DNA from 3 places in the Mesorhizobium cantuariense genome. Region 3 is predicted to be linked to each of the others. Evidence: riboswitches for the same ligand, from Rfam matches in the RefSeq annotation. Region 3 holds a riboswitch; each other region holds the start of a gene.
The links. A riboswitch is a leader RNA that binds a small molecule or an ion and turns the genes downstream of it on or off. The one in region 3 is predicted to bind cobalamin.
Positions count from the first base shown of each region.

Region 1: it holds a riboswitch for cobalamin, as region 3 does, so the genes downstream of both, ACFOJ9_RS12045 (DUF1636 family protein) here and ACFOJ9_RS19350 (CbtB domain-containing protein) in region 3, are expected to answer to the same signal.
Region 2: it holds a riboswitch for cobalamin, as region 3 does, so the genes downstream of both, bluB (5,6-dimethylbenzimidazole synthase) here and ACFOJ9_RS19350 (CbtB domain-containing protein) in region 3, are expected to answer to the same signal.

Region 1 is NZ_JBHRVD010000001.1:2,570,633-2,574,934, reverse strand. Features, by position in the region: gene ACFOJ9_RS12055 (ABC transporter substrate-binding protein) at 1-348, opposite strand, end outside; gene ACFOJ9_RS12050 (ABC transporter ATP-binding protein) at 400-1,188, opposite strand; gene ACFOJ9_RS12045 (DUF1636 family protein) at 1,185-1,583, opposite strand; cobalamin riboswitch at 1,677-1,883, opposite strand; gene ACFOJ9_RS12040 (DUF4198 domain-containing protein) at 1,964-2,698, opposite strand; gene ACFOJ9_RS12035 (GyrI-like domain-containing protein) at 2,909-3,742, shown strand; gene ACFOJ9_RS12030 (DSD1 family PLP-dependent enzyme) at 3,747-4,302, opposite strand, start outside.
Region 2 is NZ_JBHRVD010000001.1:2,047,481-2,051,782, reverse strand. Features, by position in the region: gene ACFOJ9_RS09465 (pirin family protein) at 1-204, opposite strand, end outside; gene ACFOJ9_RS09460 (DUF2277 domain-containing protein) at 244-510, opposite strand; gene ACFOJ9_RS09455 (exodeoxyribonuclease VII small subunit) at 609-860, opposite strand; gene ACFOJ9_RS09450 (histone deacetylase family protein) at 864-1,790, opposite strand; cobalamin riboswitch at 1,913-2,092, shown strand; partial or broken gene bluB (5,6-dimethylbenzimidazole synthase) at 2,096-2,770, shown strand; gene ACFOJ9_RS09440 (hypothetical protein) at 2,875-3,858, opposite strand; gene ACFOJ9_RS09435 (TetR/AcrR family transcriptional regulator) at 3,953-4,302, opposite strand, start outside.
Region 3 is NZ_JBHRVD010000001.1:3,990,078-3,994,379, reverse strand. Features, by position in the region: gene ACFOJ9_RS19360 (MFS transporter) at 1-1,108, shown strand, start outside; gene ACFOJ9_RS19355 (aromatic ring-hydroxylating oxygenase subunit alpha) at 1,128-2,303, opposite strand; cobalamin riboswitch at 2,443-2,639, shown strand; gene ACFOJ9_RS19350 (CbtB domain-containing protein) at 2,676-2,855, shown strand; gene ACFOJ9_RS19345 (CbtA family protein) at 2,871-3,635, shown strand; gene cobU (bifunctional adenosylcobinamide kinase/adenosylcobinamide-phosphate guanylyltransferase) at 3,628-4,143, shown strand; gene cobO (cob(I)yrinic acid a,c-diamide adenosyltransferase) at 4,145-4,302, shown strand, end outside.

The sequences.
Region 1 (4,302 bases), 1.4 Mb from region 3:
GCCGCCAGGCTTCATGCCGTAGTACCAGCCGGCGAAGAAGAAATCAGGCTCGACCGCAACGAGGTTTTCGAGCGTCGGATATTTGGGCGCCAGTTCCGGAATCGAGCCCTGCTCGGCCTTGAATTCGGGACCGACCTTGTACCATCCGGTGATGCCGGTCAGGCCGACGATCGACGGCTGCAGTTTCAGCGCGAAAGCCATCTCGGCCATGTTGAGATCCTGGATGACCGCGCGCTTCGGCGGCGCGTCGAAGGTCAGCGGCTTGCCGCAGCTGTCGACGGTGACCGGAAAGGCCAGGGCGGTCGAGGCCAGCAGCGAGAAGGCAAGCGAAAAGGCAAGGCGTTTCACGGGTTTTGCTCCTTTGTGGATGGGATTGGGTCGAATACGGAACGGCTTCAATCAGGATGGCGGCGAGGCACGGTTCGGAACCTCGAACACCGTCAGTTCGCGGTCTTCGGTCGGATGGCGCAGGCGCAACACGTCGATGCCGAAAATCTCGCGGATCAGCTGTTGGGTCAGCGCTTCGCGCGGTGCGGCAAGCGCCTGCAGACGGGCATGGTTCATCACCGCCACCCGGGTGGCGAAAGGTGCCACCAGCGCCAGATCGTGCAGCACCGCGATCACCGTCATCTCGAAGCTGGCCACGAGTTCGAGCAGTTCGCCGCGGGCGCGCGGGTCGAGATGGTTGGTCGGCTCGTCGAGGAACAGGATCTTGGGCTGCTGGGCGATGGCGCGCGCCAGTTGGGCGCGTTGGCGCTCGCCGCCCGACAGCGAGCCGATGGTGCGGCCAAGCAGCGGCAGCAGGCCGGTCCGGCGCAGCGCGTCGACGACAATATCGCGTTCCTCGCTCCTGCGCCTCAGCCCGGCGTGCGGGACCCGGCCAAGCTCGACATAGTCGATCACCGCCAGCCGCGGATCGGGCTGGTCGGTCTGGCCGACCACGGCGATATGCAGTGCACGCTCGGCGGCCGAAATCCTGTCCAGACGACGCCCGGCGAGCTTCACCTCGCCTAAGCTCGGCCGCAGCATGCCCGACAGCATGCGCAGCAGCGTCGTCTTGCCGGCGCCGTTGGGACCAATGATGGCAAGGCGGTCGCCAGCGGCCACCGACAAGCTGACCGCTTGAACCAGATCCCGCCCATTGGCCATGGCACAGAGGTCACGTGCTTCGAGAAGCGCTACGGTCATCGGCTGCTGCCCGCCGGATCGCCGGGGATGCGGGCCAGCGTCTTGCCGGCCAATCCCGCCGGATGCTGACCGGAACTGCACCAGCCATCGGCGAGCGAGGCGTAGAGTTTGGCGAATCGCACGAGGTCGCCAACATCGGCGCGTGCGTCGATGGAGCCGAAGAGATAGGCAGTCTTGCCTTGCGCCTGGAAGGCGACCGTCAGCGGCCGTGAGCAACCTGCCATGCAGGCCACGCCTTCGACCGCGAAGCCCCGCGCCACCGCCGGCTCATGCTGGGCCGAGAGCCGGGAGTGCAAATCGGCACAAAGGTCTTCCCCGGACCTGACGCCAGTCACATGGTCACGGCAAAGCGTGCACACGATGATGCGATGGATGGGATCGATGGAGCCGTCCAACTTTCCGTCACTTTCCAAAACTGGCGACGGAAGGAAGCTGGCGAACCGGCCGACAAGACCGAGATTCGCGTTTCCTCCCGGCACACCCCGTCCGGTCAACTCATGCTGATGGCAGGTCTCCTGGCTCGCGGGTCGTTGCGCCATCCTGCCTTCCCAGCCTTGCCGGCCAGTGGCATTCACGGATTTTGCTCGCCGCTTACAGTTGCGGGGGCAGCCACGGCCTCGACCCCTGGGGATCTCACCGTGTTCCCTTTTCACCCCTCGCCTTTCGACTCGGGGACCATCACCGCCCCAGCGTAGATTTCCATCGATCGCATCACAACGACTTTTTGCGATACGTCCTTTCGAATTTCGCCGCCCTCACGCTCGTCCTAGAGACTTCATTCGTCGACGTGATCGGCAGCGACAAAGCTCAGCGTCGCGGTATAGCCAATCTCATCAGCCGCAGGATCGTCCCCGAGCACCACGGAGCGATCGACCGCAAGCACGTTGAGGCCGTCATTGCGCAGTTCGATCTCGACCTCACCATGGGCGTCGGTCTTTACGGATTTGAGGCTGGGCGCATTCACATAGTCGATCATCACCTCGACATCGGGCAACGGCGCGCCTTCGAACAGAACTTTCACCTTGAACGTGTCACCTGCTTTGAGTTCCTTCGGGTTGCTCAACGGGACGATCTGGAGGGTCTGCTTCGGGAGAACAGGCAGCGGCCCTTCGGCGTGGATGAGGCTGATGTTGTTCTTGATGTAGTGACCGCTCGACTTCGCACCGGGAACCTCGTGCCTGGGCCTGTTGACCCATTTGCCGTCTGCGCCCTGCGACCAGAAACCATTGTCGAACACCAGCCCGATCACGGCCGGCTCCGATGCTGCCGACAGGATGGCGTGGTTGCCCATCGGCTTGATTTCGACGGCGACTGGTTTGCCGTCTTGCCCGAGCGCGACGACCTCCGTCACCTTGGCAGGATCATAGGGATCGTCGCCGGCGCCATGGCCATAGATCACAGCAAGGTCGCCCCAGCGCTCGGCAATCCATGCGCCGTGTGCAAAAGCGGCGGTGGAGGTGGCCAGCAGTGCGGCGACGAGAGCGAACGGTCTTGCGAGAGAGGGGATCATGTTGTGCCTCATTTTGATATGTAATAACATTACCCTTGAAGAGATATTTCGCTGCGCTGTCAATCCCTCTTGTCGAGGCCAAGCCTGAGGCGCCGGAAAATATTGATTTCCCTCTCGCAGTGGTCTGGATTTTGTGCTCTGCGCAATTTCGATCAAACTGGCCGCGCGCGGAGACGGCAAGATGATCCGGCCAATGCGAAAAAGAGCCGTATGAACCCGACCGAAAAAGCGCTGTGGTTCGTCGAGAGCCATCTGCCGGAGGCGATCTCGCTCGACGATGTCGCCCAAAGCAGCGGCGTGTCGCGTTTTCATGTGACGCGGGCTTTCGGGGCTGCCACCGGCCGCTCGGTGATGGGCTACATGCGCTCACGCCGGCTGACCAAGGCGGCCCGCAAGCTGGCCAGCGGCGCGCCCGACATCCTCATCGTCGCGCTCGACGCCGGCTACAACTCGCATGAGGCGTTCACCCGTGCCTTCCGCGATCAGTTCGGCACGACGCCGGAACTGGTGCGCGCGCAAGGCACACTCGACAAGCTCGACCTCGTGGAGCCGATCCTGATGGACCAGTCCTTTCTTGCCAATCTCGAGGCGCCGCGTTTCGAGACCAGCCGGCCGTTTCTGATCGCTGGTCTCGGCGAACGCTACAGTTGCGAAACCAGCGCCGCCATCCCGATGCAGTGGCAGCGCTTTGGCCCCTATATCGGCAGCATTCCGGGCGAGACCGGCAACGTCGCCTATGGCGTCTGCGTCAACGGCGACGATGCCGGCAATTTCGACTACATCGCCGGCGTCGAAGTGTCTGATTTTTCCGACCTGCCCAGGGAATTCAGCCGGGTGCGGGTGCCGGCGCAGAAATATGCGGTCTTTGCCCACCGCGAACACATCTCGACCATCCGCCGTACGGTCAACACCATCTGGAACAAATGGCTGCCGGCCTCCGGCCACGAGATATCGGATGCGCCGGAATTCGAACGCTATGGCCCCGAATTCGACCCGCGCAGCGGCAATGGCGGGCTGGAGATCTGGATACCGGTGAAGGCGTAGCCGATCACGCCATCGGCAGTGCCGACCAGCGATCGGCGATCCTGCCGCCGGAAAACACCGCGATCGATCCGAACTGCTGCAGCACGGCCTCGCTCTGCGTCGGCCGCAGAAATGCATAGTCGCCTGGCCTTGCGGTCGCATCGGCCGGCAGGCTCATGAATTGCTGGTTGGAGGACAGGCCGAGCAGGCCGTTCGTCTGCATGCCTTCGGGAAAGACCGGTTCGGCCATCCATTTGCCGCCATAGAGGTAGCAACCCTTGCGCGGGAACCGGCCGAGCGCCTGCAGCGCGCGGGTGACGGCCGGCGGACCGGGCAACATCGACTCGACCACTTTCAGCATCGGCGTCGCGATAAAGGCCGCCGGCTGGAAACCGTCGAGGCCTGATGTATCGAAGTCGCTGGGCAGCACGAAGGCCGAGCCCATCGACACCTCGTTGGCGACGCCGCCATGATGGAGCAGCGCGGTCTTGCTGCCGCCGATGTTCAGGATGCGGCGCTGGTCGGCGCCGAGACAAGCGACGAACGCCGTGGCCTGCGCCGACGCCTTTGCCAAGGCTTTC
Region 2 (4,302 bases), 1.9 Mb from region 3:
GAGCGTCTGGCCGGCGCGCAGAATCGCCGGGCCCATGCGGTCGAAGAAGATGAAAGGCCCGACCAGCCGCCTCTTGGCGGTCGGCAGAGCGCGGCGCACCTGGAAACCGCCAATATCCTTGGCGTTGGGGATGACCATCAATTCGACCTGGTCGCTGGCGAAGGCATCACCGGCCTGTGGGTCGTTTCCGGGAAAGAAGCTCACGAGATCTCCTTGTCAGCGGGCAATGCCCGCTTGGCCGCGTCAGGCAAAGCGGATCGCCGCCTTGGCCCGTAGCTTGGCCGCCACATCTTCGCGATTGCGCGGATGCTGATGGGTTTCCAAGGAATCGAGCAGTTCGCGCGCCGAGGCGGCGATGGCTTCGACGGCGTGGTCGAAGGCATGCTGGTTCTGCTTCGAGGGCCGCGTCGTTCCGCTCAGCTTGCGGACAAACTGAAGCGCTGCGTCGCGGACTTCGTCGCTGGTTGCGGGCGGGTCAAAATTGAACAGGGTCTTGATGTTTCTGCACATCGCTTGCGTATCTCCTCTTGTCCTGGAGCGCTTTCAATCGGGACGAACCTATTCTCGATCACGATCATGTCCAAAAGTCGGTGAGACTGCACCGCGCCTCAATCCGCGTCGAGCGGCTCCGTTCCGACAGGCTTGCCGTCGCGCGACAGCCTGATCTTCTCGACCTTGTCCTCGGCCGCCTTCAGCAGCCGGTCGCAATGCACCTTCAGCGCCTCGCCGCGCTCGTAGATCTTGATCGACTGGTCGAGCGGCACGTCGCCGCGCTCCAGATCATCGACGATCTTCTCCAGCGCGTCGAGTGCCTGTTCGAAGCTCATCGCCTTGACGTCTTCGTTGATCTCATCAGCCATCATTCATCCTTTCATCAGTCGCCCGACATGGGCGGCGACCGAAAATGCCAGTCCCTGCAGATCGTAGCCACCCTCGAGCAGGCTGACGAGCCGGTTGCCGCTGTGGCGCGCGGCGCGCTGCATCAGTTGGCCGGTCACCCAGTCGAAATCGTCCTCGGTCAGGTTGATCTCGGCCAGCGGATCGCGATGGTGTGCGTCGAACCCGGCCGAAACGATGATCAGGTCGGGAGCGAAATTGTCGAGCGCCGGCAAAACGCGCGACAGGAAGGCATCGCGAAAGACCTCGCTGCCGGTCTGCGGCGCCAACGGCGCGTTGACGATGTTGCCGGCGCCGGTTTCGCTCTTAGCCCCGGTGCCGGGATACAGCGGCATCTGGTGTGTCGAACAATAGAGCACCGACGGATCGTCCCAGAAAATATCCTGCGTGCCGTTGCCGTGATGCACGTCCCAGTCGACGACGGCGACGCGCTCGACACCGTGTTTCTTCTGCGCATAACGCGCCGCGACCGCCGCCGTGTTGAACAGGCAGAAGCCCATGGCCGTGGTCTTTTCAGCATGGTGGCCGGGCGGCCGGGCGGCGACGAAGGCATTGTCGGCGCGGCCCGAAAAGACGTCGTCGACGGCGGCGTTGGCAGCGCCGATCGCGGTGATCGCCGCCTGCCAGCTCTTCGGGCTGGCGGTGGTGTCGGCATCGATGCGGGCGATGCCTTCTTCGGGAATAGCGGCGCGGACACGGGCGACGAAATCGGCGGGATGAGCGTAGAGGATGGTGGCCTCGTCGCCTTCCGGCGCCTGGACACGATCAAGCCCGGCAAACGCCTCGTCATCGAGCACGCGCTCGATGGCGCGCAAGCGATCCGGCCGCTCCGGGTGGCCGGGCGGCGTGAGGTGTTCGAGGAAGATCGGATGCGTGTAGAGACGAGTGGTCATGTTTACCTATCTAGTGCCCCGACGGCGCGATGGCCATGCGTTGCGGCTTGATGGCTGGGGAAAATCACGCCTGCGTCCATTCGTGTCGCCGCAGGCATTGGCGTCGTCAGCGCTTCGGGGTAAGGTCGTGGCCACTGCCTGGTGCCCGTCGCAAGCGGGAGAATCGGGAACACGGTTGAATTCCGTGGCGTGCCCAACGCTGTAAGGGGGACCGCGCCGGTAAATGCCACTGTCGATGACGGGAAGGCACCGGAAGCGGGTTGATCCCGAGCCAGAAGACCGGCCTGGCAGGCATCGTCATCCGCATGGTCAGGCGGGCGACATTGATTGCAATCGCAAGGGGACAAGCGATGCCGGAACACATGACCGCTCCTGTTGGCGACGGATTTGACCAGAGTGCGCGCGATGCGGTCTATCGCGCCATGTTCACGCGGCGTGACGTGCGCAGCCATTTCCTGCCCACCCCAATTGATGACGACGTGCTGGCGCGGCTGCTGCTTGCCGCACACCATGCGCCGTCGGTTGGCTTCATGCAGCCTTGGAACTTCATCGTCATTCGCGACGCCGCACGAAGGGAAAAGGTACGCGACCTGTTCCTGGCGGCGCGCGAGCAGGAGTTGCCGGCGATCGACGAAGAGCGGCAGGCGCTCTACCGCAAACTCAAGTTGGAAGGCATCTGCGAAAGCGCGCTCAACATCTGCATCACCTGCGACCGGCAGCGCTCGAAGGGTTCGCCGCTGGGCCGCTGGCACAATCCGGAGATGGATCTCTACAGCACGGTTTGCGCGGTGCAGAATTTCTGGCTGGCGGCGCGCACTGAGGGCGTCGGTGTCGGTTGGGTCAGCATCCTTGACGCGCAAGCGCTGAAAAGCCTGCTGTCGATTCCCGAGCATGTGACGCCGGTCGCCTACCTCTGCGTCGGCCGCGTCTCGGAATTCGCGCCAAAACCGGACCTTGAAACGCATGGCTGGGGACGGCGGCTGCCGCTGCCGGAGCTGATCATGAGCGAAACTTTTTCCGGGCAAGGTGAGGTGCCGCTGAAATCAACCGTGGCGCGCCTCAACGCCGTCGATGCCGTATCGGATCAGCGCGTCGCGCCGGCCGTGCCCCAGCGCGAGCCGCCAAAGGAGGCCAGCGCCTTGTCCTTGAGTTCCCTGAATTTCGACGATGCCTCGGCCAGCCGGGTGTCCCAGGCCGGATCTGGCACCTGGCCCTCAATGGTCTTGAAATAGACCTGCATCAGGCAGGCGATGGCGAAGGGCTCGATGAACGCCGCCTTGAAGGCCCAGGCGAAGACGATGGCGAGCACGAAGGCCCAGCCGGCGAGTTGACCGGGCATCAGGAAGAGAATGGCGCCGGCGGGCGCCAGCATCAGCAGGAAGATGATGAACGACACGCCCCACATGATGACCGCCAGCCAGACGGCGTTCTTGACCATGACCTTGCCGTTCTGGGCATAGAGCACGACGCCTTGCCGCGCCGTCTCGAACGGCGAGGGCGAATTGATGCGGATGTTGTAGCCGAGGATGATCTCGTCGACATAGGTCAGCGACAGGCGGATCACCGTGTTGATGAAGGAGACCAGGCCGCTCAGGCCCGGAATTGGCAGGAAGGCGGCGATGCCGCCGAGCAGGCCGGTGATGGCGCGGATGGCGCCCTTGACCAGTTGGTCGACGACGAAAAGGATGTTGGCCTCGGCAAAACGCTGGGTCACGATGTCCCTGGCGTAGGCGATCTGGTTCTGACCATCGGGAATGTCGCGGCCATCGATCAGATGGACCATGACGGCGATGTGGCCGGCCTTGACGACATAAAGGATGTATTCGCGGATCCAGTAGACGGCAATCGAAACAATGCCGAAACCGACAACGCCGCCCCACAGGGCAAAGGACAACGGGCCGTCGGGATCGGTGGAAATATGGCCGACGCCATAGCCAACGGAGGCGCCGGTGCCGGTCGCCATGATGTAGGCCAGCGTGATGCCGAAATAGACGATCATGCGAAAGACAATGAACGGCCAGGTCCGCATCATGATGGACACCGACCTGCCGATATCGAAATCCCACATGCCCCGAATCTCCCCCTCAGAGATGGTCGGAGAGGATGAACTCAACCCCGGGATTGTCAATTGCCGGCCGTGGCGCCGGGCCACCGATGGGACTTCAGTTCGGTTGCGGACCCGGCGTTTTGAGCAGGCCTTCGAGCAGTTGCTTGAACGCCGTCACCACCTTCTTCGACGTCGCTTCGGGGTCGTTCGAATTGGCGATCCGTTGCGCCGCCTGACTGCTCGCCCCGTTGATCAGCCGCGAGGCAGTCTCAGGGTCGAGGCTGGAGACGACAACACCCTCCTCCTGCAGTGTCGTCAGATGGCCGGTCATTGAAGCGATGCACGCATTGGCATTCGGCCATTGTGCCGGATCCCCCAATACGGCCGGACCATCCCGGAACATGATGCGCTGGATTTCCGGCTCCAACGCCATCTCGATATAGGTCGAGCATTCGTCGACGAAAT
Region 3 (4,302 bases):
TGCTCGCGCCACAGTGTCGAGCGTCATCCCGATCCAGGCCTACGAGATCCTGCACAACGAGCAGATCGTCTCGATCCTCTACACCGTCGTAGCGATGCTCGGCCTGTCCGTAACCCTGTTCATGCCGATGCTGATCCGCCGCTTTGCCCGCCGCTGGGTCTACACGGCGGGCGCCTGCCTGCTCGCCATAGGCTCGCTGTTCTTCGTCACCGACACGCTTGCCGGGCAATTGGCCGGCATGCTGTGCCGGGTGATGGGTGCCAGCGCGCTGTCGATCACGCTCAACCTCTACATCATGGACCACATCCGCAAGACCGATTTCATGCAGGCCGAATCGCTGCGCATGGCGTGGTCGATGCTGGCCTGGACGGGTGGGCCGACGCTCGGCATCCTCCTCTACACACGCTACGGCATCTATGCCGCGCATGGTGCGGTGGCGGTGTTCGCCCTGGCCCTGCTGGCGCTGTTTTGGACCTACCGGCTTGGTGACAACCCGTCGATCCGTCCGGGCAAGACACGGCCAGTCAATCCGCTCGCCAATATCGGCCGCTTCATCGCGCAGCCCAGGCTTAGGCTGGCCTGGCTGATCGCTTTCGGCCGCTCCTGTTTCTGGACGACGTTCTTCGTCTATGGTCCGCTGTTCATGGTGATCACCGGCGAGGGCAAGCTGGCCGGCGGCCTGCTGGTTTCGGCCGGCAATGCGCTGCTGTTCATGGCCATCTTCTGGGGCAAGGCGGGGAAACGCTTCGGCGGCCGCAGGACCATGACGTTTGCCTATTTCGCCATGTCGGCGACGCTTTTGGCGGCAGGTTTCGTCGGCGAAACCGTGCCGCTGCTCACCGGCGCCTTCCTGCTTGGCGGTGCCTTCTTCACCATTGCGCTCGACGCGCTCGGCTCGACCGCCTTCATGCGCTCGGTGCGCTCCTATGAAAGATCGCAGATGGCGGCGGTCTATCGCACCTATCTCGATTTTTCCGAGCTGACGCCGCCGCTGGTCTATTCCGTGGTGCTGGCCTTCTTCGGGCTGGGCTCGGTGTTCGTCACGCTCGGCCTGCTGGCGGCGGTTTGCGGTTTTGTGACATGGCGTTATCTGCCGAAATCGCTCTGATCTTCAGGGCTTGGGCTCTTCAGGGTTTGGGCGGAAGCGCCGCGTGATGCCCGCGCACCCAGTTGTGGAAGCGATGCAGGTCGTATTCCTCGGGCATCAGCACGCCGGCCGCGTGGCGCATCGAGTGCAGGCCTTTCTGGTTGACCTCGCAGATCGCCGCATCCTCCTCCAGCACCTGTTTGCCGAAGGCAACGATGTTGTCGATGTCGGTTGCATCGAGCGCTTCGGGCGCGAACAGCCATTCGGCGACAAGCTCGGTCTGCTCGGGGCCTTGCGGTACCAGCCGCACGGTTCTGATATAGTCGACATGGCCGACGACGAACATCGAGGGCAGGCTGGTGGCGTAGGTCTGGCCGGCGGCACGCTCGGCTGGTGTCAGGCCCGAGAAGACCGGTCCATGCGCCTGGCCGTCGCGCGACCATGTTTCGGCGCCAGTGCGCAGGCCGCCGGAAAATTCGGGCGCGTCATTATCGGCGTGGCGCGTCCATTCGGGGTCGTCATGCCGGCCCATCAGGCCGCGGCCATAGATCGGCACCAGCCGCGACAGGTCCTTGTGGACGCCCGGGCAATGCAGGCACTCGTTGAAGTTTTCCCAAAAGATCTTCCAGTTGCAGTTCATCACCTTGCGCAGCACGTGGCCGCTCACCAGCGTCTCCAGCGGCCAATTGCCGAGATCGCCGGAGGCGGGATCGAAGGATGCCTGCGCCGAGCCAGCGGCGTCCTCCTGCAGATTGACGAAGACAAAACCGCGCCACACCGAAAGCGCTACCCGATAAAGCGGATGGTCGGCCTTGTCGAAGCCTTCCGGCAGCGATTTCGACGGCACGCGCACAAGATCGCCGCGCAGCGAGTAGGACCAGGCGTGGTAGGGGCAGGTGATCAGCCGCGCCTTCAGCCGGCCCTCGCTTTCCTGGCAAAGCTGCGAGCCGCGATGGCGGCAGGTGTTGTGGAAGGCGCGCAGCTCGCCGGTCTCGTCACGCAGCACGACGATGTCCTGCGTGCCGATGCGGAATCTGCGGAAAGCCAGGGGTTGTGCAAGGTCGCTCTCACGGCAAATGAGCAGCCAGCTTCGATACCAGATGGCGTCGAGATCCCTTTGATAGGCTTCTGCGTCCCAATAGGCCGATGAGGGCAGGGTCGGTTCGGCCCGGGTCAGGCCGTTGTAGAGACCGCGCTCGCTGGCAATGGGCTGCATGGCTGGCTTCCTGTGAAGGTGCAAGCCGACACCCGGCCAGGAAAATTGTCAATTGCGGCACCGGCGGGCCTCGGCTGGTACGACGCATTCGCGATGGTTGCCGGCGGAATTTGGTTTGCCGGAGGCGAGGATTCTGCCTATAGTCGCCGATGTCGTCGGTTCCATTTTGGAGCCAAGAGGGAATGCGGTGAGGGCGAGTTTTCGCCCAATGCCGTGGCTGCCCCCGCAACTGTGTGCGGTAGTCCTCTCCATATGCCACTGAAGATTTTTCTTCGGGAAGGTGGGGAAGGGCGCTGATCCGCGAGCCAGGAGACCTGCCGGCGACAGGAAACTGACTTCGATGCCCTCGGGTGGAGGGCGAAAGGACAAGATATGACTACCGCTTCCGTCTCCCTCGGCGCCTCCGTCTCCTCGCAGTCGCGCTTCATGCAGCTCGCTCTTGCTGCGTTTCTCGGCATTTTCGTGATGGGCTTTGTCGGCTTCTCGCATATCGATGCGGTCCACAATGCAGCTCACGACTATCGCCATTCGATGGCGTTTCCCTGCCACTGACGAGGATCTGACATCATGAACCTGTTTCGCAACGTCGTGTTCATCGCGGCGATCGCAGGGCTCGTGGCCGGCGTCGTTCTCGCCTGCATGCAGGCCTACGCCACCGTGCCGCTGATCCTTAAGGCGGAAGTCTACGAACAGGCCGGCGGCGGGCACAGCCATGACCATGCCGCAACGGCCGCAACGGATACCACTGCCATGAGCACTGCGGCCCCGGCCGAAGCGGCTGCTCCGGCGGAAGACGAGGGTTGGGCGCCGGCAGACGGTTTCGAGCGTTTCGCCTTCAGCGTGCTTGCCAATATCATCACCGGCATCGGCTTCGCCTTGATCCTGGTCGCGGTTTCCGAATTCGCCGGCGGCATCGGCAATTGGCGCCATGGCGTGTTCTGGGGCCTGGCCGGCTTTGCCGTGTTTACGCTGGCACCCGGTCTCGGCCTTCCCCCGGAACTGCCGGCAATGCCGGCTGCCGATCTGACCGAGCGCCAGATCTGGTGGTGGGCAACGGTGGCGGCGACCGCGGCCGGGCTCGGCCTGATCGCCTTCCGCAAGTCGCTGCCGCTGGCGATCCTTGCCGTGGCCTTGATCGTCGCGCCGCATATTGTCGGCGCGCCGCAGCCCGGCAGTTACGAGACGGCGATTCCAGAAGGGTTGCATCACCAGTTCGTGGTGGCGGTGACGGTGACCAATCTGGTGTTCTGGCTTGTGCTCGGCGCGGTCGTCGGTGTGGTGCGTGGCCGCTTCACCGGCACGGCGACCAGCCTGCGCGACAGCTTTGCCTGATCGCAGCAAGCTGACCTTCCTCATCGGCGGTGCGCGCTCCGGCAAGAGCGCGCACGCCGAAACTCTCGCGACAGCCTTGCCGCCGCCATGGATTTATATCGCCACGGCGCAAGCCTATGATGACGAGATGCATGAGCGCATCGCGCTGCACCGGTCGCGGCGCGGCGAAGGCTGGACGACCATCGATGCGCCGCTCGATCTCGCCGGCACGCTTGCCGCCTTGCCGGACGATCAGCCGGTGCTTGTCGACTGCCTGACGCTGTGGTTGACCAATCATATGCTGGCCGAACACGACCTCGGCCTCGAATGCCGTCGGCTGGCGGAGGTCCTGTCGCGGCCGCGCGGGCCATGGTTCGTGGTCTCCAATGAAGTCGGGCAAGGCATCGTGCCGGACAATGCACTGGCGCGCCGGTTTCGCGATGCGGCCGGCCGACTCAATCAGCAGGTCGCCGCGGTTGCCGATACGGTGCTGCTGATGGTGGCGGGGCTGCCGCTCAAGGTGAAATGAGATGACCGACATCGACAACAAGCCCATCGAAGGCAAGCCCATCGAAGACCGGGACGAAGAACGCCACCGCGCCAAGATGGCCAAGCGCAAGGCGGTGCAGGACGCCGAGGTGGCGGCCAAGACGATCGAGAAGGGGCTGCTGATCGTCAACACCGGTCC